DNA from 3 places in the Bacillus sp. 11B20 genome. Region 1 is predicted to be linked to each of the others. Evidence: riboswitches for the same ligand, from Rfam matches in the RefSeq annotation. Region 1 holds a riboswitch; each other region holds the start of a gene.
What was found. A riboswitch is a leader RNA that binds a small molecule or an ion and turns the genes downstream of it on or off. The one in region 1 is predicted to bind S-adenosylmethionine.
Positions count from the first base shown of each region.

Region 2: linked by a shared signal. The riboswitch ahead of metK (methionine adenosyltransferase) and the one ahead of ACN6NB_RS05670 (methionine biosynthesis PLP-dependent protein) in region 1 are both predicted to bind S-adenosylmethionine.
Region 3: linked by a shared signal. The riboswitch ahead of mtnW (2,3-diketo-5-methylthiopentyl-1-phosphate enolase) and the one ahead of ACN6NB_RS05670 (methionine biosynthesis PLP-dependent protein) in region 1 are both predicted to bind S-adenosylmethionine.

Region 1 covers NZ_JBLZWZ010000007.1:282,706-293,464, reverse strand. The annotation lists gene ACN6NB_RS05710 (MarR family winged helix-turn-helix transcriptional regulator) at 1-173, shown strand, start outside; gene ACN6NB_RS05705 (acetyl-CoA carboxylase carboxyltransferase subunit alpha) at 206-1,147, shown strand; partial or broken gene ACN6NB_RS05700 (porphobilinogen synthase) at 1,348-1,509, opposite strand; gene ACN6NB_RS05695 (MarR family winged helix-turn-helix transcriptional regulator) at 1,692-2,111, opposite strand; gene ACN6NB_RS05690 (YhdH/YhfP family quinone oxidoreductase) at 2,224-3,210, shown strand; gene ACN6NB_RS05685 (hypothetical protein) at 3,652-4,047, shown strand; tRNA gene ACN6NB_RS05680 (tRNA-Val) at 4,161-4,233, opposite strand; gene metC (cystathionine beta-lyase) at 4,366-5,544, opposite strand; gene ACN6NB_RS05670 (methionine biosynthesis PLP-dependent protein) at 5,541-6,659, opposite strand; SAM riboswitch class I at 6,738-6,859, opposite strand; gene ACN6NB_RS05665 (alpha/beta hydrolase) at 7,081-7,821, shown strand; gene ACN6NB_RS05660 (YjcG family protein) at 7,874-8,389, shown strand; gene ACN6NB_RS05655 (GNAT family N-acetyltransferase) at 8,396-8,830, shown strand; gene ACN6NB_RS05650 (hypothetical protein) at 8,913-9,170, opposite strand; gene ACN6NB_RS05645 (UvrD-helicase domain-containing protein) at 9,297-10,759, shown strand, end outside.
Region 2 covers NZ_JBLZWZ010000008.1:861,348-872,106, reverse strand. The annotation lists gene ACN6NB_RS13825 (glycosyltransferase family 2 protein) at 1-15, shown strand, start outside; gene ACN6NB_RS13820 (phytoene desaturase family protein) at 12-1,493, shown strand; gene ACN6NB_RS13815 (alpha/beta hydrolase family protein) at 1,520-2,314, shown strand; gene ACN6NB_RS13810 (DUF2584 domain-containing protein) at 2,354-2,596, shown strand; gene pckA (phosphoenolpyruvate carboxykinase (ATP)) at 2,639-4,225, opposite strand; SAM riboswitch class I at 4,452-4,586, shown strand; gene metK (methionine adenosyltransferase) at 4,782-5,984, shown strand; gene asnB (asparagine synthase (glutamine-hydrolyzing)) at 6,133-8,031, shown strand; gene ACN6NB_RS13790 (gamma carbonic anhydrase) at 8,174-8,689, opposite strand; gene ACN6NB_RS13785 (alpha/beta hydrolase) at 8,735-9,514, shown strand; gene ACN6NB_RS13780 (tetraprenyl-beta-curcumene synthase family protein) at 9,545-10,624, shown strand; gene mnmM (tRNA 5-(aminomethyl)-2-thiouridylate-methyltransferase MnmM) at 10,743-10,759, opposite strand, start outside.
Region 3 covers NZ_JBLZWZ010000007.1:399,640-410,398, reverse strand. The annotation lists gene ACN6NB_RS06350 (ATP-binding protein) at 1-297, shown strand, start outside; gene ACN6NB_RS06345 (aspartyl-phosphate phosphatase Spo0E family protein) at 344-586, opposite strand; gene ACN6NB_RS06340 (1,2-dihydroxy-3-keto-5-methylthiopentene dioxygenase) at 887-1,417, opposite strand; gene ACN6NB_RS06335 (methylthioribulose 1-phosphate dehydratase) at 1,434-2,072, opposite strand; gene ACN6NB_RS06330 (2-hydroxy-3-keto-5-methylthiopentenyl-1-phosphate phosphatase) at 2,036-2,731, opposite strand; gene mtnW (2,3-diketo-5-methylthiopentyl-1-phosphate enolase) at 2,731-3,951, opposite strand; SAM riboswitch class I at 4,054-4,155, opposite strand; gene ACN6NB_RS06320 (pyridoxal phosphate-dependent aminotransferase) at 4,200-5,390, opposite strand; SAM riboswitch class I at 5,555-5,712, shown strand; gene mtnK (S-methyl-5-thioribose kinase) at 5,793-6,986, shown strand; gene mtnA (S-methyl-5-thioribose-1-phosphate isomerase) at 6,993-8,054, shown strand; gene ACN6NB_RS06305 (hypothetical protein) at 8,079-8,216, opposite strand; gene ACN6NB_RS06300 (methylated-DNA--[protein]-cysteine S-methyltransferase) at 8,306-8,797, opposite strand; gene ACN6NB_RS06295 (PAS domain-containing sensor histidine kinase) at 8,799-10,759, opposite strand, start outside.

The sequences.
Region 1 (10,759 bases):
GAGAACTTTTTCTGCACCTCACAGAAAAAGGGCACATTACTGTTAATCGCTTAAGAGAACAATCCCTTACATTTTATCAACGTATCCTTAATAATTTATCAGAATCAGAACAAAAAATAGTTGTGGATGGTTTTGAATTATTTAATGATTCTATTTCTAAGTCTTTTGATTAGAGTGAGGTAAATCATAACCTTTGGAGGATAAAATGAGTTTGGATTTTGAACGTCCTATTATTGAACTAAAAGAGAAATTTGATGAATTAAAGAAAATGATGAAAGAAAATAATGTAGATTTATCGTCAGAAATTCATTTATTAGAAAAACGTTTAAATAAAATGCAAGATGAAGTTTATTCTAATCTTACAGCTTTTCAACGAGTTCAAATTGCAAGGCTACGTAACCGGCCCACGACATTGGATTATATACCTTTATTGTTTACAAATTTTTTCGAACTTCATGGTGATCGATTATATGGTGATGATAAAGCAATGATAGGTGGTATTGCAAAATTTAAAGGAATGCCCGTTACGGTTATAGGTCATCAAAGAGGTAGAAGTACAAAGGAAAATATAGAAAGAAATTTTGGAATGGCTCATCCAGAAGGATATAGAAAAGCGCTAAGACTGATGAAACAAGCTGATAAATTTAATCGCCCTATTATTACATTTATTGATACTATAGGCGCCTATCCAGGGAAAGGGTCTGAAGAACGTGGAATTTCTGAAGCGATAGCTCGAAATCTATTGGAAATGGCTACGCTTAAAGTGCCAATTGTTTGTATTGTAATTGGAGAGGCATCAAGTGGTGGAGCTCTTGGCATTAGTGTCGGTAACCATATCCATATGTTAGAGTATTCATGGTACTCGGTAATTTCACCAGAAGGAGCAGCATCTATCCTATGGAAGGACGCTAAGTATGCTCCAGAAGCTGCTGAACATATGAAAATTTCAGCAAAAGATTTAAAGCATTTAGGAATTATTGATGAAATCATCCCTGAAATAAAAGGTGGAGCACAAAATGATATAAAATCACAGGCACAAATGATTGAATCTGTGATCGAATCATCTCTAAAAAAATTGACACCATTATCCTCAGAAGAGCTTATCCAACAGAGATATGAAAGGTATAGACAAATAGAAAATATGTAAAGTCCGTATTACATTTAGGAGGATTCTTACAAGATAGTTCTAAATATTTTGTAAGTAACCTCTTAAACTGAATATGCTGATACTATTAAAAGATGTGTGATCGGTATGAAAAAGGATTTCTTCCATCAATACTTTTTCTGAAGGTCCTCAAATAATTCCTCATAAAAAAACAGACCCTGCATGGTCTGTTTTCATTTTGCCTATATGTTTTGAGATTCTCCATCTCTCAGTCGCGGAGCCATATCTAAAGCAAAATAAGTCAAAATGCCAGCGCATCCGGCGCGTTTGAACGACATTAATAATTCTCCAATTACAACATTTACATCAAGCCAACCATTCTGAATAGCTGCCATCAACATTGAATCTTCTCCACTGAAGAAAGAATTTTGTCTATTCCTTACCTAATTTCCATAAAAAACTTAATATTATATTTATTATCACATCCAAGGATTTACAAAGCACCGAAAAGAAACTGAAAAAAGCTCCTGTAAAGGAGCCTTGTGATAGTTATCGATTTAATATGAAACTTGTTTATAAAAGTACATCATTGAAAATTATTTATAATGGTACTTAATGCTTTCTTTAGTACAACCTTATCATCATTTGACAAGTTTTGAAGCGCTGTCTTGTTCAGCTCAATTGTTGCTGCTTCAACTTGATCTCTAATGACTAAAGATTTTTGAGTAGCCTCTACTAATATATTTCTTCGATTGTTTGGATCTATTGTGCGTTCAATTAAGTCAGCTTTTTGCATTTTATCTAATATTCCAGAAACGGTTGAGGCTTCTAAATATACAAGTTCTCCAATTTGTTTAGGAGATAACTGACCCTCTCTCCATAGACAGTTCAACACACCATATTGAGCGGGTGTCAAATCACTTTCCTCTAAAAGTTTACTAAAGTACTTGAACACTTTATTTTGACTAACACTTAGTAAAAAATTTATGCACTCTGATAATTCCATTTTATCTCCCCCACATTGACTTCACCTATAATATCATGGTAGTTTTTTAATTGAAATACTTTTGTAACAGAAATATTTTGTTGTAATATATTTTTAGAGAGGAAGATACACAATGGATTCATTTAAAGCGATTCTAGTTACAGAAAAAAATGATCAAGTTAGTTATGATCTTCAAAATGTAAGTGTTAATGATTTATCCGAAGGAGAAGTATTAATTAAAGTAGCATATTCTTCAATCAATTATAAAGATATGCTGGCTGTTCAAAAAAATGGAGGTGTTATTCGTAACTATCCAATGATTCCTGGAATTGATCTAAGTGGGACTATCGTTCATACAACAGATCATCGTTTCGTAGAGGGTCAACAAGTGATTGTCACAGGTTTCGCTATGGGCATGAGCCACACTGGAGGTTTTTCTGAATATGCTAGAGTACCTGCGGATTGGATTGTTCCTTTGCCAAATAACTTGACTTTAAAAGAAGCAATGATTTTTGGAACAGCAGGCTTTACCGCAGCTCTTTCTATCATGGCTTTACAGGAAAATGGTATGAGTACGAAAAATCAACCTAATATACTCGTTACAGGGTCAACTGGTGGAGTTGGTAGCATTGCTATACAATTATTATCTAAAATTGGGTACAACAATATTTTTGCTTTAGTGCGTAAAGATAATCAAGTTGATATAGCAAAATCTTTAGGAGCAACTGATGTCATTTTTGCAAACGAATTAGGAGAGCTAAAAAAACCATTAAACAAGCAAAAATTTGACTTCGTCTTAGATACCGTAGGAGGAGATGTGGCTTCTGTGATCATTCCTCAAATTTCTTATGGTGGAAGCATGAGCATGTGCGGGAATGCAGGCGGAATTAAATTAACAACAACTGTGTTACCTTTTATTCTAAGAGGGATCAACCTTCTAGGGATTGATTCTGTAAATGTACCAATCAATAAACGCAAAGTAATTTGGAACGAGATAGCAAACGAATGGAATATCTCCCAAACGACTCTAGTCAATGAGATTACGCTCGATACGTTACCTGAAAAAATTGAAGCCATTAAAAATGGCCAACATTTAGGAAGAACCATTATTAAATATTAAGATAAACGAACTTTATTTATTTAAATTACACCAGACAAATATTGAATGTATTGATGCAGATACCCCATCCCAAACAGGTGGGGTACATCTATTCAAAAAAGAGCAGGACATGCTAGTGCTAAAACAACCTCAGGTATTTATAGTCATGTCACAAACAAATTAGAATTTAACACTGCAGAACACTAGGCAAGGGTTTCAACGATGATTCCGACTGGCTCGAACCAGCGACCTCTATCCTGAAAATGTGGATTACTCTACCTTTTTAAGGGAGGATTTAATTGTTTTTCTAAATTAATCTCTCCCATCTTAGATAATGAACTATAAATTCTTTATGATATAATTCAATATCAGTTTAAAAATGCCTTTTTTGAACTTTAACAGACGATCCAAATTACATCACAAAAAGCTTTTATAAAACGTATTTTTAGGAGGTTAACATTAGTGGACAGTTCCCTCAATGAAATAAAGCTTATCATTCCAACAGGATGTGACAATGCTCCTAGGAAGCAAATAGTCATTGATTTTACAGTAGCTATATTAACGCGGCAGACTGAAGTTATTAAGGAATATGCGGATGAATCTATTATCTGGTATCAGTTAAAGGATAATACAAAGCTTGAAGGACGAAATGCCTTAATCTCCACTTTGTACAAAGAGGACAGAGAAATCGTTAGCGAACTTGAAATTTGCCAAGTAATCACACACGGGAAATTTGCTTCAATAAATGGTGTGATGTTACTAGCGAATGGTTTAAAAATTGATTTCTGTGATGTATATATTTTTAGTAGTGCTGCAAAGTCTGGAAAGATAAAGGAAATAAAATCATATAGGATTTAAAAGTTACTGATCCATTTATTAGGTGACTCAAAAGGCGTTGCGATACAAATTTCATACGTTTTCATGAAGAAAGATAAAAACAAAAAACCCTTGCTACGCAAGGGTTTCAACGATGATTCCGACTGGGCTCGAACCAGCGACCTCTACCCTGTCAAGGTAGCGCTCTCCCAGCTGAGCTACGGAATCGGGTTATGTATCAGTTCTGGGCTTTCTGTTACTGACAGTCTCTATTATATAACCATAATAATAAAGCGTCAATGGTTTTGTTTAAAAAAGATCAAAAAGCCGGCGGCTGTGCCGGCTTTTTTCTCTCCTTCTTTATGATTGGTTCACAAGAACAGGCTTTAGTTGATCCAGTGCTTGTTTGAAGTCACGTTTGAGGTCTTCTCCGTTTTCAACTCCGACACTTAAACGAAGCAGCCCATCTGTAATCCCTCTTTTTTCTCTTTCTTCTTTTGGCATAGCTGCATGTGACATTTTGGCTGGATATGACAAAATCGATTCGACGGCGCCGAGGCTGACGGCGAATACAGGTAATGTGACGGCATCCACCAATTCTTTGACTGCCGCTTGGTTTTCTAGTTCAAATGAGAGAACAGCCCCTGCTCCGCTCGCTTGCTTTCGCTGAATATCTGCACCCGGGTGATCATCTAAGCCTGGGTAGTATACTTTTTTGACCGCAGGATGTTCTTTAAGAAATGAAGCTAGCTCGAAGGCCGTTTGACTAGCTTTTTCTAATCTGACCTGAAGGGTTTTTAACCCTCTTAAAACGAGCCAGCAATCCTGCACGCCAAGGACCGCACCGAAGGAGTTTTGCAGTGAATAGAGTTCCTCTCCCAGCTTCTCATCTTTTACCACGGCTAAGCCTGACAGCACATCACTGTGGCCGCTTAAAAATTTCGTTGCGCTGTGCAGAACAACATCCACACCAAGGTCCAGCGGACGCTGAAGCGCAGGCGTTAAAAACGTATTATCTAAGAATGTCAAACAGTCATGCTCTTTCGCAATCTGTACGACACCTTCAATATCTGTAATGCCTAGTGTTGGATTTGACGGTGTTTCCATGTAAATGACCTTTGTATTCGATTGAATGCCTCTTTTGACTTCATTCAAATCCGTCATATCCACGAAGGTATGCTCAATTCCAAATCTCGACAGAACTTGGGTGATCATTCGGAAAGTCCCGCCGTACACATCTCTTGTGACAAGGACGTGATCTCCCTTTGATAATAGAAGAAAAGCGGTTGAAATAGCAGCCATGCCTGATGCAAAGGCAAGCCCTCTCGTTCCTCCTTCCAGCGCCGCAATCGTATCCTCTAATGCTTGACGTGTAGGAGTTCCCGATCTCGAGTAGTCATATTGGCCAAATTCATCGAAGCTGCTTTGATGAAAGGTGGATGCATGCTGAATCGGTACACTGACTGCACCTGTTGAACGGTCTGTTTTAAACGCATTATGAACGAGTTGTGTTTCGAGTGTCCAATCATGTGTGGTCATTTGGCGTGTACCTCCTCTTTTACTTGTGATAGTGCCTGTTTCAGGTCTGCTTTCAGGTCATCTACATGCTCGATGCCAACAGAGAAACGGAGCAGCTTGTTACATACACCGTTTGCAATGCGAATTTCTTCTGGGATATCCATGTGCGTTTGCGTTGCAGGATACGTAATGAAGCTTTCGACTCCGCCAAGGCTTTCAGCAAAACAAATCGTTTTTAGCTGCTTTAAAAATGGATTGACCCAGTCCTCTTTAGCTACTCGAAATGACAGCATGCCTCCCTTTCCTGGATAAAGCACATCTTGAATTTCTGGCTGTTTCTTTAAAAACTCAGCCAGCTCCTTCGCATTTGCCTCGTGCTGGCGCATTCTAAGAGCCAGTGTTTTCATTCCTCTCATTAAAAGCCATGAGTCAAATGGTGATAGAACCGCTCCAATCGCGTTTTGATGCTGGAACATGTCTTCAGACAGCTGCTCTCCTTTTGTCACGACAAGCCCTGCAAGAACATCATTATGTCCGCCTAAATATTTGGTTGCGCTATGAATGACAATGTCCGCTCCAAGCGTAATCGGCTTTTGCAAGACTGGTGTGTAAAAAGTATTATCGACAATCACCAAAGCGCCATGTTCTTTTGCAATCTTCGCTATTTTTTGAATATCTGCTTCCTGCATCAGTGGATTTGTCGGTGTTTCAATAAAGACCGCTTTTGTGTTTGGCGTGATTTTAGAGCGTAAACAGTCTTCATCTGCAAAATCATCATAAAGAAAACGTAAGCCGTACTTTTTCCATTCGTTTTCAAACAAACGGTATGTACCGCCATATAGGTCTGATGAGACGATGAGTTCATCTCCGCTTTCAAATAGAGCCATGATCGTTTGAATCGCAGCCATTCCCGAACTGAAGGCAAAACCGGCCGTCCCTTCTTCGAGTGAAGCAATTGCATCCTCTACGAGCTGTCTTGTTGGGTTTTTCGTTCGAATATAATCAAATCCTGTAGATTCCCCTATACCTCTATGTCTGTATGCTGTCGAAAGGTAAACGGGAGGACTGACAGTGCCAGTCACCTCTTCGCTACGGTTTCCAATCTGCGCTAATTTCGTTTCCACATGTTCTGTCATTTGACACCATCCTAAGTAAAAATCTGATTTCAAAACAGAAAACCCCTTCTTCATAAGAAGAAGGGGTTTAATCGCTTCCTCTTATCTTCCAAGCAAAAAAGCTGCTTGCTGGATTTAGCACCTTGGTACATCACATGTAGTGATGCATACCGGTTGCTGAGGTTTCAAAGGGCCAGTCCCTCCACCTCTCACGATAAGAATGTGTTGTCTGTCTGTTCTAATTCTTAATACTGTAACCCATTAAATCTCATTTTTCAAGGGGAAATGTCATGATTAATTAAAATTTTCTGTATTTTATAACAGAATCGATGTTATACGGTTTGATTGCATGTTAGCATATAGGAACAACGCTGTTTTTCGTGTTACAATGAATGGAAACGTTTCACTTTATGATGAATTTGGTTAGCTGGAGGAATGGATTATGGTGAAGAAAACAGGAATCATTCAAGAAGAAACCTTACAGTCAAAAGAACTTGGGGCGGACATGACCATTTTGATCTATTTGCCAGTCAATTACTCCCCCCTTTATACATATCATGTCATCATTGCCCAGGATGGTCATGATTATTTCCGCCTAGGCAAAATAGGCAGACAGGCAGAAGAATTGATGCAGAACAAAGAAATGGAACGCTCGATTATCATTGGTGTCCCTTATGAAAATGTTACGGAAAGACGGAACACGTATCATCCAGACGGCACAAAGTTTGAAGCGTATAAACGCTTTTTAGCCAATGAACTGGTTCCTTATATTGATGAACACTATCCAACCTATCAAATTGGATCAGGACGTACGTTTATTGGTGATTCACTTGGTGCGACGATTTCCCTCATGACAGCCATTGATTATCCTTCTTTATTTGGCGGGCTGATTTTGCAGTCCCCTTACGTTGACGAGTCGGTTCTAGAAGCCGTCAAACAGTCGACAGCCCTTTCTCATTATGCGATTATCCATCAAATTGGGCTGGAGGAAACCGCTGTGAAAACAACAGATGGCCAGGTGCTTGATTTTGTTCAGCCGAATGATGATTTAAAGGCCCTTCTTGAACAATCTGGAGCGGATTATTTATTTGAGACATTCGAAGGGGATCATAAATGGACGTTTTGGCAGCCGCTCATTGCGCCTTCGTTAAAAAGAATGCTCCCATATTCGTTAATCAACTGAATTTTGTTATAATAAACAATAATAAATACTTTCTTATTCAGGAGGGAACATGATGAAATACGGAGTTGTTATATTTCCATCAAAAAAATTGCAAGATATTGCGAACTCTTACCGGAAGCGTTATGATCCGAACTATGCACTCATACCGCCTCATTTAACATTAAGAACACCTTTTGAATTAACGGATCTAGAAGCGGCTGAGGTCGTCTCAACGTTAAGAGATTATGCAAAAAATGCTTCTCCTATTACGTTACGTATTAAAAAATTCAGTTCATTCGCTCCTGTAAACAACGTCATTTATATGAAAGTAGAACCGAACGAGGACATCATGGCGCTCAATGAAAGATTGTACGCAGAGCCACTGGCTGGTACACCTGAATATGCCTTTGTTCCGCATGTCACAGTGGCTCAAAAACTATCAGATGATGAGCATTCAGACGTACTTGGCACATTAAAGCTGAGAAAGATTGACCATGAAGAAACAGTGGATCGCTTCCACCTTTTATATCAATTAGAAAACGGATCTTGGACCGTCTATGAAACATTTATTTTAGGAGAAGAGGGTTAAAGACATTTGAAAACAGTCATCGCAACAGAACAAACACAACGAGAAGATGCATATTACGTTCGAAAAGAAGTATTCGTCAAAGAACAAGAAGTTCCAGTAGAGATCGAAATAGATGAACTAGAGGACAAAGCCACCCATTTTGTCATTTACAATGATGACAAAAAGCCTCAGGCGGCCGCTAGACTGCGGATCATTGAGGGATCAAAGGCAAAGCTAGAAAGAATTTGTGTGTTAAAAGAGGCGCGCTCCTTCGGCCTTGGCCTCAAGCTATTAGAGGCGCTAGAAACAGAAGCAATTGCTAATGGAGCAAAAGAAGCGGTGATGCATGCCCAAGTCCATGCGCTTCCTTTCTACGAAAAGAAAGGCTACAAAGCGGTTTCTGAACCGTTTGAAGAAGCTGGAATCACCCATGTCAAAATGACAAAAACACTGTCTGTTTGACCAAAAGAAAAGCCAGAGCATTCAAAATGCCCTGGCTTTTTCTTTTTCATTATCGTTCGCCAATGGAAGAAAGCGCAATCATTTATATATACGTATTGATATGAACGCCTTTTCCTTCCTCCATAAACATATCTCGTACAAAGCGTTCCCGCTTTTTTTGCTGTACTTTCGTTTCCGCTTCTGTCACTAAGTCCTCTTTTTTCTCCAGCTCTCTGTAAATCTTGTCATGAAAGGTGCGAGTAACCTTTGTTACTTTCGCGTAGTCTTCTTTATCCTGAGGAGCTGGACGATTGATATATTGAAAATACAGATCCGGCTGAATCGGGGCTATATATCCCATCAAGAACGCCTCCTTTGCTTCTCTCTTACTCTACTATTCCCTAATTATGACTGTTTGAAACACGCCTCATTTGATATGATTAGATGTGTTTCATTTTAAGATTGATTGACTATTGGAGGACTAGCTTTGAAATGCGCACGACGACATGATCGAACGATCTCATTACATACGTATTCGAGAGAACATTATCAATTCCTCCATGACGAGGGAAAAAAAGGACAATTATTCTGCCCATATTGCGGACAACCGGTCTTTTTTAGATTAAATATACATGATGAACCTGCCTTTATTCATAAGCACATGTCTCAGCAAGAGATTTGTGAACAAGCTGAAGAACAAGCAGATCATAATCAAACGGCTGAACAGGAGGAAAAGGCTTCCTATAAAGAACTTGGCGGCTTCCGTTTTCCAACCGGCAAACAGATCATCTCGCAAACTAGCGAATCATATGACTGGCAGGAACCAAAGTCGATTCAATTTAGCGACGCCTTACATTTAGAAGAAAATGAACAAGTTCATACGATCGACCTCTTCCCGCATATCACCTTTAGCACACCGCAGCTTCAAGCTGTCACACATTTAGATGGTCCGATGCTTGTGCTGGCTGGTGCCGGCAGCGGGAAAACAAGAGTCCTGACGGCTAGAGCGGCTTATCTCATGTCCCATCATCATATTCCTGCTCACCATATTTTACTCGTAACTTTTACTACAAAAGCGAGCAGTGAGATGAAAGAAAGACTGCGCAAGCAATACCAGCTTCATCCTTCACAAGCCAGCCAAGTGGTGACAGGCACCTTCCACAGTCTTTTTTATAAAATGCTGCTTCACGATGACGCAAATAAATGGAACGGCCAGCATCTGATCAAGTTTGACTGGCAAAAGGAGCAATACATTCGAAAAGCCATAATGAATGAAGGACTTGATGAGAAAGACTACCCTACTGATCAAGTGCTGCAATCCATCGGCTATTGGAAAAATGCCTTTTTACCAGGTGAACTTCCTGATTTGAAGGATGAAAAGGAAAAACACATGTGGACGATCTATCAATCATATGAACAGCAAAAACGAGATCATCAGCAATTTGACTTTGATGATATGGCGATTGCCTGCTTACATATGCTGACAGAACAGCCTAAACTGTTAAAACGGTATCAAGAACGATTCCAGTATATTTTAGTGGATGAATTTCAGGATATTAATCCAGTGCAATATCGCTTGATTCAACTTTTAGCCGGAGAATCAGAGCAGTTATTTTGTGTAGGGGACGATGATCAAGCCATTTACGCATTTAGGGGTAGCAATCCTGCTTTCATCCTTGAATTCAAACAGGATTATCCTTCGGCTCAGATCGTCCATTTACATGCGAATTACCGCTCTCATCATACAATTGTCGCAAGTGCAGATGCGATTATTAAGAAAAATCAGCATCGTTATGAGAAGACGTTAAAAGCCGTTCGGGCGGAGAAAATTTCGCCGACGCTCTTTTATCCATATGATGAAGAAGAGGAAGCGACGATGATTGTCGCAGATATTCAGGAGAAAATTAAAAACGGCGCAAAGCCGAATGACTTCTGCGTGCTGTTTCGTAC
Region 2 (10,759 bases), on a different contig from region 1:
AGAAAGTACGAATGAAAAAAGTGATCATCATCGGCGGCGGACTTGGCGGATTATCAGCCGCGATCCGTCTCCAGTCACGCGGGGTTCAGGTCACCATTTTAGAAAAAGAAGCGGTTTTAGGCGGGAAATTGCAGCGCCATCACGAGGCAGGCTACTCTTTTGATTTAGGACCGAGTACCATTACAATGAAGGCATATTTTGAAGAAGTGTTTACAGCCTGTCATAGACGGATGGAGGATTATGTGACCTTTTATCCGATTTCTCCGCTGACCAAAAATATTTTTTCAGATGGCCATACGGTCGAGTTTACGCAGAATATTGAGCAAATGGAGTCCCAAATTGCTGCATTCAGTCCTGAAGATGCGAAGCAATACCGCGCATTTTTACAGGAATCAAAGACGCTTTTTCAAAAGGCAGAGGAGCAGTTTTTAAATCGTTTGTTATTGAGCTGGAAGGATAAGGCGGATTTAAAGCTGATGAAAGCACTTCTCGCTGTCAAACCGTTCACATCCGTTCAGCGCCTGCTGCGTCAATATTTCCGTCATCCCCATACATTGGCGATGTTTGGTCGGTATGCCACTTATATCGGCTCTTCTCCCTACGAAGCGCCGGCTATTTTTAACATGATGGCATATTTAGAAGGGGAGAAAGGGATTTATGGAATACAAGGCGGTACATATCGTTTAGTTGAGGCATTTGAGACACTGGCAAAAGAATTAGGCGTTCAGATTCACCTCAATGAACAAGTGAACAAGATTCATGTGAAGGATCGGCGGATCAAAGGAGTGGAGACGGATCAGCAGATGTATGAGGCAGATCAAGTCATTGCAGGAGCAGATGCGCTGACTGTATACCGTCATCTTATAGATGAAAAAGACCGTCCTCGTTTTTTAAATCAAAAACTGGCTGGTATTGAACCGTCGTTGTCGGGCTTTGTTCTCTTATTAGGTGTACCTAAAGTCTATGAACAGCTCGCTCATCACACTGTGTTTTTCCCTGAGGATTATGAGCAAGAATTCAAAGATATTTTTCAGAAAAAACAACTGCCTCAAGACCCGACGCTCTACATATGCTATTCAGGTCATTCAGAACCAGCTTTAAGCGGAGGAGCGGGAAGAAGCAACCTGTTTGTACTGGCCAATGCACCATATGTGACAAAAGAGCAAGATTGGGACATGCTAAAGGAGACATATCGTCAGCATGTAAAAAACAAATTAATGGACAAAGGTCTTTTTGATTTGGATGAGCTGATCGAATATGAAGCGGTTCAAACCCCGCTCGATCTGCAGCAGAAAACGGGAGCATATCGTGGAGCCATTTATGGCATGTCTTCAAACTCGTTCAAACAGGCGTTCTTTCGCATCAATAATCAGTCAAAGGACATTGAAGGACTTTGGTTTGTTGGGGGAACAAGTCATCCAGGCGGCGGCACGCCAATGGTGACAAAATCAGGCCAGCTTGTCGCAGAAGCGATGCTGAAGCAATGGACGTAAACAGAGATGAAAAGGAGAGAAATCGAGTGATTGTGGAAAAAAGAAGATTTCCGTCGCCCCATCCGCATATTCACTTATATACAGTGACCTATGAGGCAGATGGACTTCGGATGAAAGGACTGCTCGCTGAGCCGGCCCGAGAAGGTCTCTACGACGGCTTTTTGTACTTACGAGGCGGCATTAAAAATGTGGGGATGGTCAGACCTGGCCGGATTGTGCAATTTGCCGCGCAGGGTTTTGTCGTCTTTGCTCCCTTTTACCGGGGAAACCAAGGAGGCGAAGGGAACGAAGATTTTGCCGGAGAAGATCGAAAAGATGCTTTTGCTGCCTTTCAGCTGTTAAAGCAGCACAAAAAAGTGAAGAAGGATCGCATTCATATCTTTGGTTTTTCGCGAGGCGGTATTATGGGCATCTGGACCGCTGTAGAAATGAAACAGGAGGCGGCTTCCTTTGTCACATGGGGAGGCGTCAGTGACATGAAACTGACTTATGAAGAGCGTGTGGATATGAGACGGATGATGAAGCGTGTGATTGGTGGTCCGCCGCATAAGGTGCCAGAGGCATATGAGAACAGAACCCCTTTAAATGATGTGGATAAAATTGAAGCACCTGTCCTGATCATCCACGGAGAAGAGGACCAAAATGTATCGATTGAGCATGCATATTTGTTAGAAGATGCACTGCGCCAGCACGGGAAGTCTGTGGAGACGTGGTATTTCCATGGATACAACCACTATTTCCCGCCGCAGCATAATCGAGAAATTGTGAGAAGGCTGACCACATGGATGCACAGCCGAAAAAGCGGAAATGTGTTAAAATAAGCAGTATAACGAAATATAGAAAGTAGGGGGATTTTCATTATGGGAATGCCTGTTGAATTTAATACAATGATTGTCACAAAGGGAAAAGAGACAAGAATTGAAGAAAATGTATTTGAACTCATGAAGGATGGATACCGCATTTATCCGTTAAATATTCCACTTGAGGTGCGCAAAACGAAAGACGGAGAAAAAACAGGGACAGCACATGTTGAAAAACTAGAGCTGACAGACAATGTCACGAAGGTGACGTACCGCCTTGTGTCATTGCATTCAACAAACTAAAAAAAGCTGAGGGATTGAATCTCCTCAGCTTTTTTCATTTGGTTATACGAGTGGTCCGCCTTTGGCTTCAATGTCACTTGCCGCGTGGCTGAATTTTTGGAAGTTCTTTTTAAATTCATTGGCAAGGAAGTGTGCTTTTTCTTGATAAGCCTTTTGGTCATCCCATGTTTTTGCAGGTTGAAGCACTTCATCTGGTACACCAGGAATATGAAGCGGGATGTGTAAGCCAAAGATGTCATCAGTGATCATTTCAGCATTATCAAGGTCACCTTCGATTGCTGCCTGAACCATTGCTCTTGTATGAGCGAGATTCATTCGTTTGCCTGTGCCATAGCCTCCGCCAGTCCAGCCTGTATTCACAAGGAATACTTTAGCACCGTGCTCATCGATCTTTTTGCCAAGCATTTCAGCATAGACGTGAGCTGGAAGCGGGAGGAATGGTGAACCGAAGCACGTAGAGAATGTCGTTTCTGGTGATGTGACACCGCGCTCAGTTCCCGCTAATTTACTTGTGTACCCGCTCAAGAAATGGTACATTGCCTGTTCTTTTGTTAAACGGCTGATTGGAGGTAAGACGCCAAACGCATCAGCTGTTAAGAAAACAATGGCAGATGGATGTCCTGCGATACTTGGTTTCACGATGTTATCAATCATTTCGATTGGGTAAGCAGCGCGTGTATTTTCAGTAAAGAATGTATCATCATAATCCGCTTCACGTGTTTCTTCATCAAGCACAACGTTCTCAAGAACTGATCCGAAGCTGATCGCTTTGTAGATCTGTGGTTCTTTTTCTTCACTTAAGTTCACACATTTCGCATAGCATCCGCCCTCGATATTGAAGACTCCTGTGCCAGACCAGCCATGTTCGTCGTCTCCGATCAGCTTGCGGCTTGCGCTTGCAGAAAGCGTCGTTTTCCCAGTACCTGAAAGTCCAAAGAATAAGGCTACATCGCCTTCTTGACCTACGTTTGCTGAGCAGTGCATGGATAAAATATCTTGCTCAGGAAGCAGGTAGTTCATCACAGAGAAAATGGACTTTTTCATTTCTCCTGCATATTCTGTTCCACCGATAAGAATCGTGCGTTTTTCAAAAGAAACGATGATAAACGTTTCAGAGTTTGTGCCATCTGTTGCAGGATCTGCTTTGAAGTGCGGTGCAGATAAGATGGTGAAAGGTTTTTCATTTGAAGAAGGTGTTGACCCGTCAGGTCTGATAAATAGCTGCTTGGCAAAAAGATTGTGCCATGCGAATTCGTTTACAACTGTAATCGGCATACGATATCTTTCATCAGCGCCTGCAAACCCTTCAAAGACGAATAGTTCATCACGTTCTTTTAAGTATGACACAACCTTTGTATATAAACGGTCAAATGCTTCTTTGGAGATCGGCTGGTTGACTTGACCCCAATCGATTTTATGCTCAGAGCTTTCTTCTTTGACGATAAATTTATCTTTAGGCGAACGTCCTGTGTAGGCTCCAGTTGTCGCGCGGACAGCTCCTGTTGATGTTAAAACGCCTTCATTACGTGCCAAAATCTTTTCAACAAGTTTCGGAACAGATAAATTTTGGTGCGTATTTTCTAATGAGAGCAATGACTGCAAATCTTCTTTTAAATCCACTGAGTTCATAAAAAAACCCTTCCTTTACCGTTGAATTTGTTTGTTTCGATTAGTATAACACATTAATAATAATAGTCTATACTATTTAAACATTTTTGTGTGTGTTTTTTCATTTCTGCTATGAAAATATGCTTTTTGGTGATGCTAATGATGAGGAGAAAAAAGAGGGAGATAATTCTTATGAAGCATTGACATGACGCAAGGGTTTAAGATAAGATATCTTATTGAACGGATACTCTTATCCCGAGTTGGTGGAGGGACAGGCCCGATGAAGCCCAGCAACCGGTTTCTTATGAAAAAGGCATGAACATGCTGAGAAACCAAGGTGCTAACCTGATGCAAGGTACAAGAACACCTTGAGCGATAAGAGTGAAAGGCATGCGATCTCAGACCCTTTCCTCGCAATGAAGGAAATGGTTTTTTTATTTTTGGGATATCATATGAACAAATTGCCAATAACATCTCTAATATAAACGTTTTTAAATATAAGAGGGAACGAGTTCCGTATCATATTGGAGGCCTCATCTTGGGATGATGTGGTCTTGTACAGGAGGAAATAGCCATTATGAGTCAAAATCGTCGTTTATTTACTTCAGAATCAGTGACAGAAGGACATCCGGATAAAATCTGTGATCAAATTTCAGACAGCATTTTGGATGAAATTTTAAAGAAAGATCCAAATGCACGTGTTGCCTGTGAAACTTCTGTTACAACCGGTCTCGTATTAGTAAGCGGTGAAATTACAACGTCTACTTATGTCGATATTCCAAAGACGGTGCGTGACACAATTAAGGAAATTGGCTACACACGTGCGAAATATGGTTTTGATGCGGAAACATGTGCGGTCCTTACATCAATTGATGAACAGTCTGCTGATATTGCGCAAGGTGTAGACAAAGCGCTTGAAGCACGTGAAGGAACAATGACTGAAGAAGAAATTGATGCGATTGGTGCAGGTGACCAAGGATTGATGTTTGGTTTTGCCAACAACGAAACCGAAGAGCTCATGCCGCTGCCGATTTCCCTAGCGCATAAATTATCTCGCCGTTTAACAGAAGTACGTAAGAATGAGACACTTGCATACCTTCGTCCAGACGGAAAAACACAAGTCACAGTTGAATATGATGAGCAAAACAAACCAGTTCGTATTGACACAGTGGTTATTTCTACGCAGCATGCACCAGAAGTGACGCTTGAACAAATCCAAAGTGACTTAAAAGAGCATGTCATCAGCCCTGTCGTTCCAAGTGAACTGATTGATGAACAGACAAAATACTTTATTAACCCAACTGGCCGTTTCGTGATCGGTGGACCTCAAGGGGATGCTGGTTTAACTGGACGTAAAATCATCGTTGATACGTATGGCGGATATGCTCGTCATGGCGGCGGTGCTTTCTCAGGTAAGGATGCAACGAAGGTTGACCGTTCTGCGGCATATGCTGCTCGTTACGTAGCGAAAAACATCGTAGCTGCCGGCCTTGCAGATTCTTGTGAAGTACAGCTTGCTTATGCAATTGGTGTTGCACAGCCTGTATCGATTTCAATTGATACATTCGGAACAGGAAAAGCTTCTGAAGAAAAATTAATTGAAGTGGTTCGTGCAAACTTTGATCTTCGTCCAGCTGGCATTATTAAAATGCTTGACCTGCGCCGTCCGATCTACAAACAAACAGCTGCATACGGACATTTCGGCCGTCACGACTTAGATCTTCCGTGGGAAAAAACGGATAAAGCCGAAACACTTCGTAAAGAAGCATTGGGACAATAACAACATAGAAAACCGCTTATTTTAAGCGGTTTTCCTTTTGATTAAAAAAAAATCTGTAAAAAGCGAAAAAATGTGAAACAAAATCGGACAAAATACTGTCTAATTATAGGTCTACTTTTAAGAAATAACATAACGTGGAGGCAATAATATGTGTGGGTTTGTTGGTGTATTTAATCACCGTCCATTGTCCGAAACTACTGAACAGGAAGAGCTAATTAAACAAATGAATCGTCTCATCGTTCATCGCGGTCCGGATGATGAGGGTTACTTTCATGATGAGCATGTAGGATTTGGATTTAGACGTTTAAGTATTATAGATGTTGAGCACGGAAAGCAGCCGCTTTCTTATGAAGATGAAAAGTACTGGATTATTTTCAACGGAGAAATTTATAACTATGTGGAGCTGAAGGAAGAGCTTGTGAAAAAAGGCTATACATTCAGCACAGATTCAGATACGGAAGTACTTCTTGCCACATACCGTCATTATAAAGAAGAAGCGGCTTCAAAGCTTCGCGGCATGTTTGCATTTTTAATTTGGGATAAAGAAGCGCAATTATTATATGGCGCAAGAGATCCTTTTGGCATCAAACCGCTTTATTTTACACAAATGGATGAGCAAGTGTACTTTGCGTCTGAACGCAAAAGCTTGATGGCAGTGAACGAGAACATTTTATTTGATGAGACATCCTTACAGCAATACATGTCATTCCAGTTCGTACCTGAGCCAAATACACTTGATCAAAAGGTGCACAAAGTAGAGCCTGGTCATCAGTTTACTTTACGCCCAGGACAGGAGATTGAATTTAAGACTTACTGGAAAGTTCAATTCAAGCCTGAACAAACACAAGAACAAAAGCTGATTGAAGAAGTCCGCGATGCAATCTATGATTCTGTGAAAATTCACATGAGAAGTGATGTTCCTGTTGGTTCATTCCTATCAGGTGGTATCGATTCTTCTTTCATCGTATCTGTCGCAAAGGAATTTCATCCTGAGCTGAAGACGTTTTCTGTTGGTTTCCAGCAGGATGGCTTTAGTGAAGTTGATGTGGCGAAGGAAACGGCTGATAAGCTGGGCTTACAAAACTTCAGCGCTGTGATTTCTCCTGAGGAATATATGAATGAGCTTCCGAAAATTGTTTGGCATTTAGATGATCCTTTAGCTGATCCGGCGGCGATTCCATTGTACTTCGTGGCAAAGGAAGCCAAGAAACAAGTGACGGTTGTTCTTTCTGGTGAGGGAGCAGACGAGCTGTTCGGTGGTTATAATATTTACCGTGAGCCGCTTTCTCTTAAACCATTTGAATCTGTTCCATCTATGCTGAAAAAGCTTCTTCTTCGTCTGGCGCGCTTAATGCCAGAAGGAATGAAAGGAAAAAGCTTTATCGTCCGTGGCTGTACACCATTAGAGGAGCGTTATATCGGTAATGCGAAAATCTTTGAAGAGCCAGTAAAGAAAAACCTCTTAAAGCAGTATGATCCGAACATTACATATCGTGATGTGACGAAGACATACTTCGAGGAAAGTGCAGGCTACAGTGATATTAACAAAATGCAATATGTTGATATTCATACGTGGATGCGCGGTGACATCTTATTGAAAGCAGATAAGATGACAATGGCGAATTCCCTTGAGCTTCGTGTTCCATTCCTTGATAAGGTCGTATTTGAAGCGGCTTCTAAAATTCCAGAAGAGCTGAAAACAAAAGATGGCACAACGAAATATTTATTGCGTAAAGCAGCAGAAGGCATTGTGCCTGACCATGTGTTAAACCGCAAGAAGCTGGGCTTCCCTGTTCCAATTCGTCATTGGCTGAAAAATGAGATGAACGCTTGGGCGAAAGACATCATTAAAAACAGTCAAACGGACGAATATATTAACAAAGCATATGTGCTTGATTTATTAAATGAACATTGTGCTGGTAAGGCAGATCATAGCCGTAAGATTTGGACCGTTCTGATCTTTATGATTTGGCACAGCATTTATGTGGAGCGCAGTATTGATCCAGAGCAATTGAATCATCAACCAAAAGAAGTCATCTTCAGTTAATGAAAAAAGGTTTTCAGCTTTGTGCTGAAAACCTTTTTTGTCATGATAGAAAGCGGTGGATAAGGGTAAAATAACAAGCGGTTCATAGTTATTGCTTAATATCCTGAAAAAAACATGATAAAGTGAAGATACACGTATGATGTTAACGAGATAAAAGGGAACGATAGTATTGTCCTTTTTCTACATATTCTCTGCGGATTCGGTCCATGTCTTGAATATCTTCATCTGTTAAGAGCCGAACGACTTTGGCTGGACGGCCAAAAGCGAGTGATCCTTTTGGGATGACCTTGCCTTGAGGGACAAGACTTCCTGCACCGATAAAGGCGCCTTCGCCGATCTCCGCACCATCGAGAATGATGGACCCCATGCCAATGAGGGCATTTTTTCGAATGATTGAGCTATGTAATGTGACTTGGTGTCCAATGGTAGCACCATCTTCAATAAGAAGTGTTTTTCCAGGACTTTGATGCAGGCACGATAAATCTTGAATGTTGACGTTCTTTCCAATTCTCACAGGTGCGACATCGCCTCTGATGACAGTTTGGAACCACACGCTCGAATATTCTCCAATTGTGACATCACCGGTAATGGTGGCGTTTTCTGCGACAAAGACCGATTCATGAATCTCAGGTGTAAACTGATGATATGGATAAATCACTTTTTCGACTTCCTTTCTTAATACAACATTTGTGAGGTGTTTACTTTGTGGACTTGGCATGCTGAAAGACCAGTTGGTACAATTGTGATAGTACATGGTGCGAGTGAATATCACGGCCGATATAAATGGCTGATTGAAATGTGGCGGAATGCAGGCTATCACGTCGTCATGGGTGACTTGCCTGGGCAAGGCACATCGACACGTGCGCGAGGCCACATTCGTTCATTTCAAGAATACATTGATACAGTCGATGAATGGATTGAACATGCGAAATCATTCAGGCTTCCTACATTTTTACTTGGACACAGTATGGGTGGACTCATTTCAATTGAGTGGATGAAGCAGTATACCCATACGAAGTTGAATGGCCTTATTTTATCATCACCTTGTTTAGGTCTGCAATTTAAACCGAAGAAGCTGATGGATTTTGCGTCAAAAGGTCTAAATATGCTGGCACCGTCTTTTAAAGTGGAGTCAGGGCTGTCGATTGAACTAGCGACACGAAATCAGGCGGTCATTGAGGCAGACTCAAATGATTCTCTTTACGTGACAAAGGTGTCGGTTCGCTGGTATCGAGAGCTGATCAAAAATATCGATGCGGCGATGCAGCCGACGAATGTCTTTAAATCGATCCCGCTCCTTTTAATGCAGGCGGGCGATGATAAGATCGTGGATAAAACGAGGGTGATCAAATGGTTCAATGGTATAGAATCAACCAATAAATCATACCGTGAATGGGAAGAGCTGTATCACGAAATTTTTAATGAACCGGAAAGAGAAGATGTGTTTAAGGCGGCAAGAGCCTTTACAGATCAATATATTTGATTGTGAGCTTTAAGTTGGGGGTGGAGTGATTTGTCAGTACCAGAGCGTCCTTTTGCACTGATGACAAAGGTGTATAAAGATATTTTTCCGCTTGTTCATCAGGAGCTGAAAAAGTGGCGGGCTCATGCAGAAATGATTGAAAATGAAGAACTGAGAACGCAGGCACTAGCGAGCATATCTAGTAAAACGTTTCACTGTGAAGGCGGAGGTATTTTATCTCTTCTAGCAGGTGAAGAAAAAGAAACGTGTATTGAATTCATCGTGGCATATCAAACCATCAGTGATTACTTAGATAACCTATGTGACCGCAGCACGTCGCTTGATCCAAAGGATTTTCATATGCTGCATCAAGCGATGAGAGATGCGCTTGATATTCATGCTGAGCTCAAGCCATACTATCAATTCCGTGAGGATCAAGAGGATCATGGATACTTACATGCGCTTGTCCGCACATGTCAAGACGTGCTTGCGCGCGTTGAGCATTATCCAATCATTCAGCCATATTTACACACGCTGTGTGATTACTATAGTGATCTGCAAGTACATAAGCACGTTGTTCCTCATGAGCGTGTGCCAAGGCTAGAGTCGTGGTTCCGCCAATATGAAAAGGATTTGCCGAAGATGGAATGGTATGAATTTTCAGCTTGTGCGGGATCGACGTTAGGGATATTCTGTCTTGTGGCGTATGCGCTGCAGCCTGATTTTACAGAAAAGCAGGCGAAACAAATATACGAAAGCTATTTCCCTTATATTCAAGGTCTGCACATTTTACTCGATTATTTAATTGACCAAGAAGAGGACCGGCTTGGGGGAGATCTGAACTTTTGCTCATACTATGACTCTCATCATGAGATGATGGATAGACTACAGCATTTTATCGAAAAAGCGGATGAGCAGCTGAAAGGCATTCCGCATGAGAACTTTCACAAATTGATTAACAGAGGATTACTCGCGGTCTATTTGTCCGATGAAAAAGTGACAGCCCAAAAAGAGATGAACAAGCTGGCAAAAAGGCTGATCAAATCAAGCGGGAAAACATCGTTCTTTTTCTATATTAACGGAAGAGCCTATCGGACCTATCAGAAAATGCCTTGGATGAAATCATCATAAAAAAGCTCAAATCCATTAGGATTTGAGCTTTAGCGTGTAGACAAACCCTCGCATTCGGTGTCAGGTCTGCAAAGGTTTTCTATCACGCTGAAAAGAAGAAAAAAAGCTAAAATGCACATCATTTTAGCTTTTTTT
Region 3 (10,759 bases), 120 kb from region 1:
AATGTAGCAAAGAACTCTTTAGAAGCGATGCCAAACGGCGGTCATTTGAAGATTGTGATCGAAGCTGAAAAAGAACATGTCATCATTAAAGTAGCGGATACAGGTGAAGGCATACCAGAAGAGATGTTAAAGCACATCTTCCTCCCCTTTATTACGTCGAAGGAAAAAGGCACGGGTCTTGGGCTTGTCGTGTGTAAACGAATCATTTCGATGTATGGCGGAACAATTGATATTCATAGCGAAGTGAATAAAGGAACGACTGTTATGATCATGCTTCCTTCTGCTCACTCAGCATAGCTGAAGATGTCAGCCGGTTTTGCTTATGCAAGACCGGTTTTTCATGTCAATAAGAGGGGCGGTTCACAGATAAAAGACTCATTTGAGACACAAGATCATGAAAGGAGGGGGCAGATTGTTTCTCATGAAAAAGAAGATGCTGATACTCATTCATCAGGTTGTCCAGTTCTTGACTATATTTAATTGTCATCTCACCAGTGTACCCTTCCACTTGAGCAGCTTCTACCATCTGTTTTCTCTTCTCATCAATGGACATCAGCAATTGTTCTTTCCTTACATAAATATTCATGATCTCAGCTCCCGCAATGATTTCGACTGTCTATGCTCAAAATGATCCGACACCAAAATTATACTTTATTTGTAAATTAAATTAAATATGCTTATTTTATTTAATTTTTTACAGCCTAAAGACCTTTTACCCAATCAAATTTGGGGGTAAACTTCAAATTTGGACAGGACTGTCACATTGATTAAACAGAATTTTATCCTATACAGAAGATCAAAATCAACTATTTTCTTTCACATTTTATGTCTAATTTCCTAAAAAAAAGCTGATCTTCCGCCTCATGCGGAATGATCAGCTCTATCATTAAACCGTTTCTTCCTCGTAAATTGGCACCCAGCCCTCAGTTGTGACAAATATGCGAACTGCGACCACTTTGCGATCCTCTTGAAGTGTAAAGTAATGACGGATGTTTGGCGGAACAGAAATTAAATCACCTGGGTTCAATCTTACATCAAAAAAGACGCCATCCTTGCCTTGAATAGCAAAGATTCCGTGCCCGCTCACAATAAAGCGTACTTCATCATCTGTATGGTGATGCTCACGTTTAAAGTTTTGGAGCAGCTCATCAAGATTTGGCGTGGCATCAGATAATGAAATCACATCCTGCGCTTTGTACCCTCTTTTTTCAGAAATACTTTGGATTTCCTTTTGGAAAACAGTCAAAATCTCTTCCTTTTCCTCATCGGTTAAATCATACTTTTCTGATAAACGGTTTGGCAGCTTTTCAATATCCCAATGCTCATAAATAACCCCTTGGTTTTCTAAATATGATGCAACCTCTTGCTCGTTCTCAAGTAATGTGTTCTCTTCATTGTGAATCAAAATCGTCGCCATGTGCTTTTCCTCCTTTTTATCTTACAAGCTGCTGTTGATACAGCGCTAATTTTAAGTGATAGCTAAATAAAAATTCATATGCTTCTAATACTCGTTTTGCTTCAAAGGCTGTTTTTCCCCAGACCGTGATGCCATGATTGCGAATGAGTACAGCACCAGATGGCGCCTCTAGTGTCAGATGTTTGGCAAATTGCTCTGCAAGATGCGGAATATGAGCTGGATTTTCAATAATCGGAATCGACACTTCTGCATCCTCTTCCCAATAACCAAGCGCTTTGATGATTTCGTTGCCTTTAAAACGAATCTCTCCCTTATCCCCATACAGCTCTGACATCACATTATTATCAATGGTGTGGACATGGAGACAGCAGCCTGCTTTCGTCCGTTCATACACGTACGTGTGAAGCAGTGTTTCAGCTGATGGTCTAAGCGTCTCGTTCGGATCATGTGGCTGGCCTGCCGCGTTTACCAGCACAAAATCTTCGTTTGTTTCTTTTCGTTTATCTTTGCCGCTTGCCGTCACCAAAAACGTGATTGGATCATCCGACACCTTGATCGATAAATTACCGCTTGTTCCGAAAAACCAGTCTCTTTGGGCCAGTTCACGTTTAACGTCTGCTAGCTCCTGCCAGCATTTGCTCTTTGCGTCTGCCATTCCTTCACTTCCTTTATTTGAACAAATTGCGCGTGTAGATCAATAAATGTGTCAAACTCCTTATGTACGAGCCCGAGCTCTTGACATTCATTGAGCAAGTAGTCGCGCGCAAACGTAAGATCTGCATGTTTCGCCGCCTCCACATCAGTCACTGAATCTCCGATCATGATGATGAAATCATCCTCATGAGTCAGGTTTCGAATGATTGAGGGCTTACAGCATCCGCATCCATTTTGACATTGCGTATCGCAGGCATGCGGCCATTCAATCTGAATATGCTCTTCCCCAAATGATGCATGATTGCAATAAATATCGTCTCGATCGACAATGCCTTCGAGGATGGGGTAGACAAAAAAGTCCATCCCCCCACTAAGTACATAGAAAGGAATGTCTGCTTTTTTTACCTCATCCACAAATTCCTTAAATCCTTCTCGAATCTCTGTATCCTCTAAAATAAATGATTGAATGGCTTCCTTCTGATCACTTGTCAGTAATTGAAACATCTGCCCGACGCCTTCTTGAATGGTAATTTCCTTTGACAGGACACCATCCTTCAGTTTCGTCCATTCACTCGGTGCAAACTGTTTCATGATGCGGATGATATTATCATTTTTTGTAATTGTTCCATCAAAATCACAACACACAATTGGTTTTTTCATTATTCTGCTACCCTTCCCCAAAGATCAAGTGCCGCTTTTAAGTCTTGGCAGGAAGCCGCCTTATCTTGGATAGACTCTTCCTGTATCACGGCATCAATGATCGAACGAAATGCCTTCCCTCCGCCGATGGCTCCCCGCGGATGTCCGTGAATGCCTCCACCTGCGTTAATCACATGATCAATTCCAAAATCTTTGATCAATACTGGAACCATTCCTGGATGAATGCCTGCTGACGGGACAGGGAATGTTTTTTGAACCGTATCCTCTTTCACGCAAGCTTCATAGATTCCAAGGGCATCCTTTTTCGGAAGTGCAACCGATCCATAAGGTGAGGGAAAGAGGCTCAAATCAGCGCCAGCATATCGGTTTAATTTGCCTAAAAGAAGAGAATGCGAGAATCCATATTCAGGAGAGGATGTCAATGCACCACTCACTGCGGGATGCGCCATAATAGGCAGTGGAATATCTGGATCCTCAGCTAAGCTTTGCATGACATCAAGACCGTAAGCAAAGACATTGAATAAGAGCGCATCTGCTCCAAGTTCAGCGGCCTTTCTCGCTCGATCCCTCAGGTCAAAGGTTCTGCCCGTTAAATTGACAGCATACAGCGTGCGGTGTCCTGTCTCTTCATAGGTTTCTTTTAAAATCTCTTTTCCTTCTTTGATTCGCTCTTCAAAAGGAGCTAATGGACTTTCAAATAAAATTTCATCGTCTTTGATGAGGTCAACCTCGCCTAATGCCTGTAAACGGAGCTGCTCTTTTAAATCCTGCATATCACGGCCGATAACACCTTTAAAAATACTCATCAATAATGGACGATCAAATACATTTACCTTATTTCGTATGCCATCAATTCCAAATGCCGGTCCTGGCAGGCTTTTTTTAAATTCTTCAGAAAATTGGATATCGACTAGCTTCACTTTTCCGTCTAGTGAAAGCTTTCCAAAAATCGTCGTGAAAACAGCTGGTAAATCTGCTGAAAAGTTTGCCTCAGGATAAGCAATGGTCACCTCTGATTGATAAAGGCCATTTTCGGCTGGAGCAGCCTTTTCTAATACTTTTTCAACTCGGCCTTTATGCTTTTGAAGCTGCTCCTTTTTGAGCTGAGGCAAATCCGTCCATGATCCAACTGTTAAACCAAGCGCGATCTGCTCCGCTTTTCGATTTATTTGTTCATCCTCTCGATGTGTTAATACGTATGTTGCCAGTAATTCACTCACTAGGAATCCCCTTTCGATTGCATCATGCATATGTTCAATAAAAAAACCTCTTCAAGTGCTTCTTGAGCGCCTTAAAGAGGTTATTTCGTGTTATTCATCCGAATCTTATCTCTCAGCGCTTGCTGCAAGAATTAGCACCGTGCTTCATGGAAGTCGGTTGCCGGGCTTCATTGGGCTAGTCCCTCTGCCTACTCTTGATAAGAATATTCAATTTTCTTAAATATTGCCTGAATTATCGCACCATTTTTTTATGTTGTCAATGGCTTTTTTTCAAACAGCTTCAAGGCAGCGATGCGCTGAGCAGCTTCTTGTAACCGCTCCTCGCTTGTTAGAAGCCCTACTCTCACGTACCCTTCACCGTGAGCACCAAAGCCATTACCTGGCGCTACAACAACATGCGCTTTTTCTAATAATAAATCAGAAAAGGCTTCAGATGTATATCCTTCTGGCACCTTTAACCAAGCAAAAAATGATCCCTTTGGAGCACTGACTTCCCAGCCAATTTCTTTGCAGGCAGCTATCCACACATTCCGTCTTTTCTCATATCGGTCATTTTGCACCCGTACGCACGTTTGATCGCTTAATAGGGCTTCCGCTGCTGCATCCTGCGTGGCTTTAAACAACGAGACAAACAAATGATCCTGATAAAGCTCAATCGCTTCAATAACAGACGGATTACCTGCTGCAAATCCTACTCTCCACCCTGCCATATTGTACGTTTTAGACAATGTGTAAATTTCTATTCCCGTCTCTTTCGCTCCATCTACTTGCAGAAAGCTGATCGGCTTTTCTCCATCAAATCCAATGCCGCCATATGCAAAATCATGAACAACACAAAGCTTGTGATCTTTCGCAAATGTCACGGTTTCTTCAAAAAATGAACGGCTTGCCGTAGCCCCCGTCGGATTGTTGGGGTAATTTAAGTACATTAATTTCGCCTTTTTCTTATCATCCTCAGGCAGCAAATCGTAGTCAGGTAAAAAATCATTTTTTTCAAGAAGTGGCATGGTCACCATATGAGCTCCAGCAAGTACAGCACCTGACCAATAATCAGGATAACCTGGGTCAGGGACGAGAAGCGTATCACCCGGATTCAGCAGGCATTGAGGCAGCTCAACAAGCCCTGCTTTCCCGCCAAATAAAATCGCAATTTCCGTCTTTGGATCAAGCGTAACGCCATATTCTCTTTCATAAAAAGCGGCAGCGGCCTTTTTTAATTTCGCTGTTCCACGGAATGAGGAGTATTGATGATTTTCAGGTTTTGCTACCGCTTCCTGCATGGCTTTTACAATGTGCGGAGGAGTTGGCTGATCAGGATTTCCCTGCCCCAAATTAATGATATCTGCCCCTTCCTGCACTTTTTTCTGCACCTTTTGGACAAGGGACGCAAAAAATTGTTTCGGTAATTGTTTCAACACATCTGATTGCTGGAATTCCATTTCTTCACCTTCTATTCAAGTTACGTAACAATACAATCACTGTAATGGATTGTTTTATGAATTGTAAAGCAATTTTGAAAAAAGATTGACATGTAAAGCGCAGCTCTGATAATATCTTGAATTAAGAAATGCAAACAGACACGAAACAATTACATATTGATTTCTCTTATCGAGAGTTGGGCGAGGGATTTGGCCTTTTGACCCCAACAGCAACCGACCGTTAATACCACTGTGAAGTGGGGCGCAGCAAGTAACGCGCCAAGACAATTGTCTTATAGGGCACGGTGCTAATTCCATCAGACGTATGTGCTGAGAGATAAGAGAGGCTTTGAGCATACACACCATCAAGCCTCTTTCTCTCAGGAGAAAGAGGCTTTTTTATATGATTTGGAGGGGAAGCAATTGGTTACACTTACGGCATCATATGAAGAACTAACAGAAAGCTCGGCAGTTGCACTCGCAATTAGACTTGGCTTAATCCAAGAAAGCAGTCATTTGACTTGTACTGAAATCGGCGACGGGAATTTAAATTACGTCTTTCATATTTATGATCACAAACAAGAAAAAGGATTGATCATCAAGCAGGCGCTGCCTTATGCAAAGGTGGTTGGTGAGAGCTGGCCTCTTACATTAGACCGGGCAAGAATTGAAAGTGCTGCCCTGATCAAACAGTCAGAATATGCTCCGCATCTCGTACCAGCGGTCTATTACTCGGATACAGCTCTTGCAGTGACAGCCATGGAGGATCTCTCACACTTAGAAATCGTCAGAAAAGGGCTAATTGCCGGAAAACAATATCCGCATTTATCTGATCATGTTGGAGAATTTTTAGGAAAAACACTTTTTTACACATCTGACTTTGCGACAAATCCTAAAATCAAAAAACAATTTGTGAAGCAATTTACGAACCCTGACCTGTGTGATATCACAGAAAAACTTGTCTTCACAGACCCTTTCTTTGATAGTGAAACAAATGACTTCGAAGAAGAATTAAGAGAATCAGCAGAAGCGCTTTGGGCAGATCTTGAAGTGCAGGCCAAAGCAGCAGAATTGAAGCGTATCTTCCTGACATCAGCTGAAACATTGGTTCATGGAGATCTTCATACAGGCAGTATTTTTGCAAATGAGACTGAAACGAAAATCATTGATCCAGAATTCGCGTTTTACGGTCCCTTTGGATTCGATATCGGCCACTTTATCGCCAATCTGTTCCTGAATGCTTTATCTCGCGAGAATGAACACGAGCAGCAGCACCTTTTTGACCATGTCGTCAATGTATGGGCAACATTCAAAGAAGTGTTCACAAAAGCTTGGAAAGAGGACAGCATTGAAGCATTTAGTGTATCGGACAGCTTTTTAGAAACAACGTTTGACCGGATTTTAAAAGAAGCGACAGGCTTTGCCGGCTGTGAGCTTGTCCGCCGAACAATTGGCCTTGCTCATGCCGCTGATCTTGATGCGATTCCATCACCAACTAGACGGATTCAACAGAAAAAAGCAGCACTGACACTTGGAAAAACATTTATCAAACAATATCATGCAGTGGAAACAGCGTCTGACCTCGTCGCATTATTCCAGCCATCTGTAAAGGAGTGACGGGTTTTGTCAAAAGAATTTGAAGTCCCCCGTTCTGTCGAATGGGAAGAAAACCGTATTCACATTTTAAATCAGCAAAAATTACCGACCGAAACCGTCTTTGAGCATTTATATACGAAAGAAGATGTGTATGATGCAATTGTGACATTAAAAGTACGCGGAGCCCCTGCGATTGGCATTACAGCAGCATTTGGACTGGCACTTAGTGCGCAAGCCATTGAGACAGAAGAAATCGATGTTTTTAAACAAGAAGTGATTCGAATCAAAGAATATTTAAACAGTGCTCGTCCAACTGCTGTGAACCTCGCCTGGGCATTAGACCGGCTGCTGCAGCGCATTCAGCGTGCAGCATCAGTAAATGCAGCTAAAACAGATCTTGTCCATGAAGCCATTCAAATTCAAATTGAAGATGAAGAAATATGCAGACAAATCGGTCAAAATGCACTTCAGCTCTTTAAATCAGGTGACCGTATCATGACCATTTGTAATGCAGGCTCCATTGCAACGAGCCGGTACGGAACAGCCCTTGCTCCCTTTTATTTAGCCAAAAAGAAAAATCTTGACCTTCACATTTATGCATGTGAAACACGCCCTGTTCTTCAAGGCGCTCGTCTGACAACATGGGAGCTCATGCAAGGCGGCGTGGATGTGACACTCATTACAGATAACATGGCCGCCCATACGATGAAAGAAAAGCAAATTTCTGCTGTCATTGTTGGAGCTGACCGTATCGCTCGTAATGGAGATACAGCGAATAAGATTGGAACGTTAGGTCTTGCCGTTCTAGCCAAGCATTTTCACATTCCGTTTTTTGTAGCAGCACCGCTTTCCACTTTTGATGTATCCACCCATGACGGGTCAGATATCCCAATTGAAGAGCGCGACCCGCTGGAAGTAAAGGAATTAAACGGTGTCCCCATTGCACCGCCCGATGTTCAAGTATTCAATCCCGCCTTTGATGTCACTCCTCATCATCTCATTTCAGGCATCATTACAGAAAAGGGAATTATCACATCGAACTATGCAGAAGAGATTGATGCTCTTTTCGCCGAAAGCATCTCCCAATGATCGCAAAAAAGCGCCGTGTTCTTGTCATTTAAGAGCACCGCGCTTTTTTGTTTCTTGATTCGTTTTTGTTAAGATTTCTTCTTTCTGTTCTTCCGTCAAAACGTTCATTTTGACACATAGTGACGTAACTGCATACACTTTACCTTTTTTGCCCCAAAACATGCCAGCGCCCTCCTTTTTCCCTCAACCAACTTTTTTAGCTTAATAAAAGGATATGTTGCTCAGGAAAAATTCGGAACAGGTCAATCGATTTATTTTTGAACAAATGGGATGCCTTCTAATTCAAGGAGGACCGCTTTCATGTCTGTCTTCGATCCTGCATAGCCCGTCAGAGACCGGTCTTTTCCAATCACCCTGTGACACGGAATAAAAATAGGTAATGCATTTCGTCTGTTAGCTTGTCCGATGGCTCTTACAGCCTTGGGATTGCCTATCGCCTCTGCAATGTCTGCATAGCTTTTTGATTCACCATATGGAATGGCCGACAATGCTCCCCACACCTGCTCTTGGAACGGAGAACCTGTTTGCTTGAGCGGGAGATCGAATACTTGACGCTCTCCCTTGAAATATTCATCCAGCTGCTTTTTCGCTTCTTGTAAGACAGGCGTATCTGCTTGCTTTAAATTCACTGCCTGCTTTTTTGCTAAAAACGGCTCATCATCAAACATCACCTCGATGATGGCATCGTCCTTTTCTAGTATGTATAATGCCCCAATGGGTGCGTGATAGACGGTATAATACACGTTACTGCTCTCCTTCTTGTTTCTGCTGCCTTAGTGGCAGCGTGAGATGGAAGACGGTTCCTACGCCTTCCTCACTTTCTACCTCAATGGTTCCTTGATGCTCTTCAATAATTTTATAACTAACCATTAACCCAAGTCCAGTTCCTCTTTCTTTCGTTGTATAAAAAGGCTCACCTAGACGCTTTAGCTTATCCTCCGCCATTCCGCAGCCTTCATCACGCAAGGAAATGACAATATGCTCCTCGCCCTTTCGCTGAATGCTCACATAGACATTTCCTTTGCGCGGCATGACTTCAATTGCATTTTTTAAAATGTTAATAAAGACTTGCTTTAATTGGTTTTGTTCACAATAAATGAGTGGAATCTCATCCAGCACATTGAGATGCATTTGAACATTGCCAAGATTCGCCTGTGCGTGCAGAAGATCCATCGTGTCTTTCACAATTTGCACCACATTTTTTTCTTCATATACAATGGCTTGCGGTTTCGCTAAAATCAAAAATTCAGTGATGATGGATTCTATTCTTTTCAGCTCTGATGTGATGACATTAAAATAGAGCGAATACTCCCCTTCAATATTTCCTTTTAATAGCTGAATGAAGCCTTTTAATGCTGTCATCGGGTTTCTAATTTCATGAGCAATTCCAGCAGCAAGCTCTCCGACCACATGAAGGGTATCTGATTTTCTCACCCGCTCTTCTAATTCCTTCCGCTCTGTCACATCTCTAAAGATGGCCAAATTCATATTATGGATAATGTTACGTTTAAAAGAGAACTCCAGTATACGCTGATCTGGATGGTTCAGTACAAACGGAACCTCATTGTCCATTTCATCTAATGACATCGCCTCGGCTGGTTGAGCCAAATTTTCAATTTGATAAGGGGCAAGGATGTGGAAAAGATTCATTTCTGTTAAATGATCGTCCTTCAATTGAAGCAGCTCGCTTGCAGATGGATTGACTTCAATGATTCGGTATTGATTATCAAAAAGAACAATGCCGTCCATTGACCCATTAAATACTTTACGGAATTTGAGCTCACTTTCGCGCAGCTCCTGCTCCATTCTTTTTCGATCACTTACATTACGTAAAATGGTTAGGTGCTGTCCTTCTAATACCGCATGTTTTGATGTAAACTCAAGCTCTTTATACTGCCCATTTGCCATTTTGAACAATAGCTCTTCCCTTATTTCATGATTGCGGATATAGCGTCTTCTTGTTGGTCTATATCTCTTATCAGATTTGACGAGAAAGTCGGTAAGTTTTTTGCCAATCAGCGAGTGCATCGGTAATTCAAAAATTCGACAGGCTGATTCATTGGCTCTCACAATCTCTCCATCATCCGCCCATATGATGATGGCATCCATTGCATTTTCGAAAATTTCTCTAAAGCGTTCTTCACTTTTTAACAGTTTCTCTTCCATCAGTCTTTTTTCTGTAATATCCCGCATGATGGACATATAAAAACCACTCATCACATTTGATGTAATGGTGAGTTCGAATAATTTTTGCTGGCCAGATTGAAGGGTAACAGGAAGCTCCCCTTTTGCTTTCCCTGTTTCTTTAAGTGACGTTAAAAGATGCTGCAAAGCTGGAAGATTATCTCCTTCAACAAATTCATGCAAATACCGATCGGTTAAATCAGTCTTTTGCAGCTCAAAGCTCTGACAAAAAGAATGATTCGCATCAATCATGCAGCCATCCTGATCAAATATGACCATCCCGTCAATGGCTCGGTCAAACAAATCTTTGAACAGCTGCTCATTCATGGAGCGTTCTCGTTCTAATATTTTTTTGGAGGAAATGTCTCGCATGACCACAATATATTGCTGATTCATGGTGTCATGCTCTGCAACAAATTCAATGTATTTTGTTTCACCACTTTCAAGCTGAATGGAGATTTCTCTTTTTAACGTACCTTTTCGAAAAAATAGATCGAGTGAGCATTCAACTTTATCTTTCG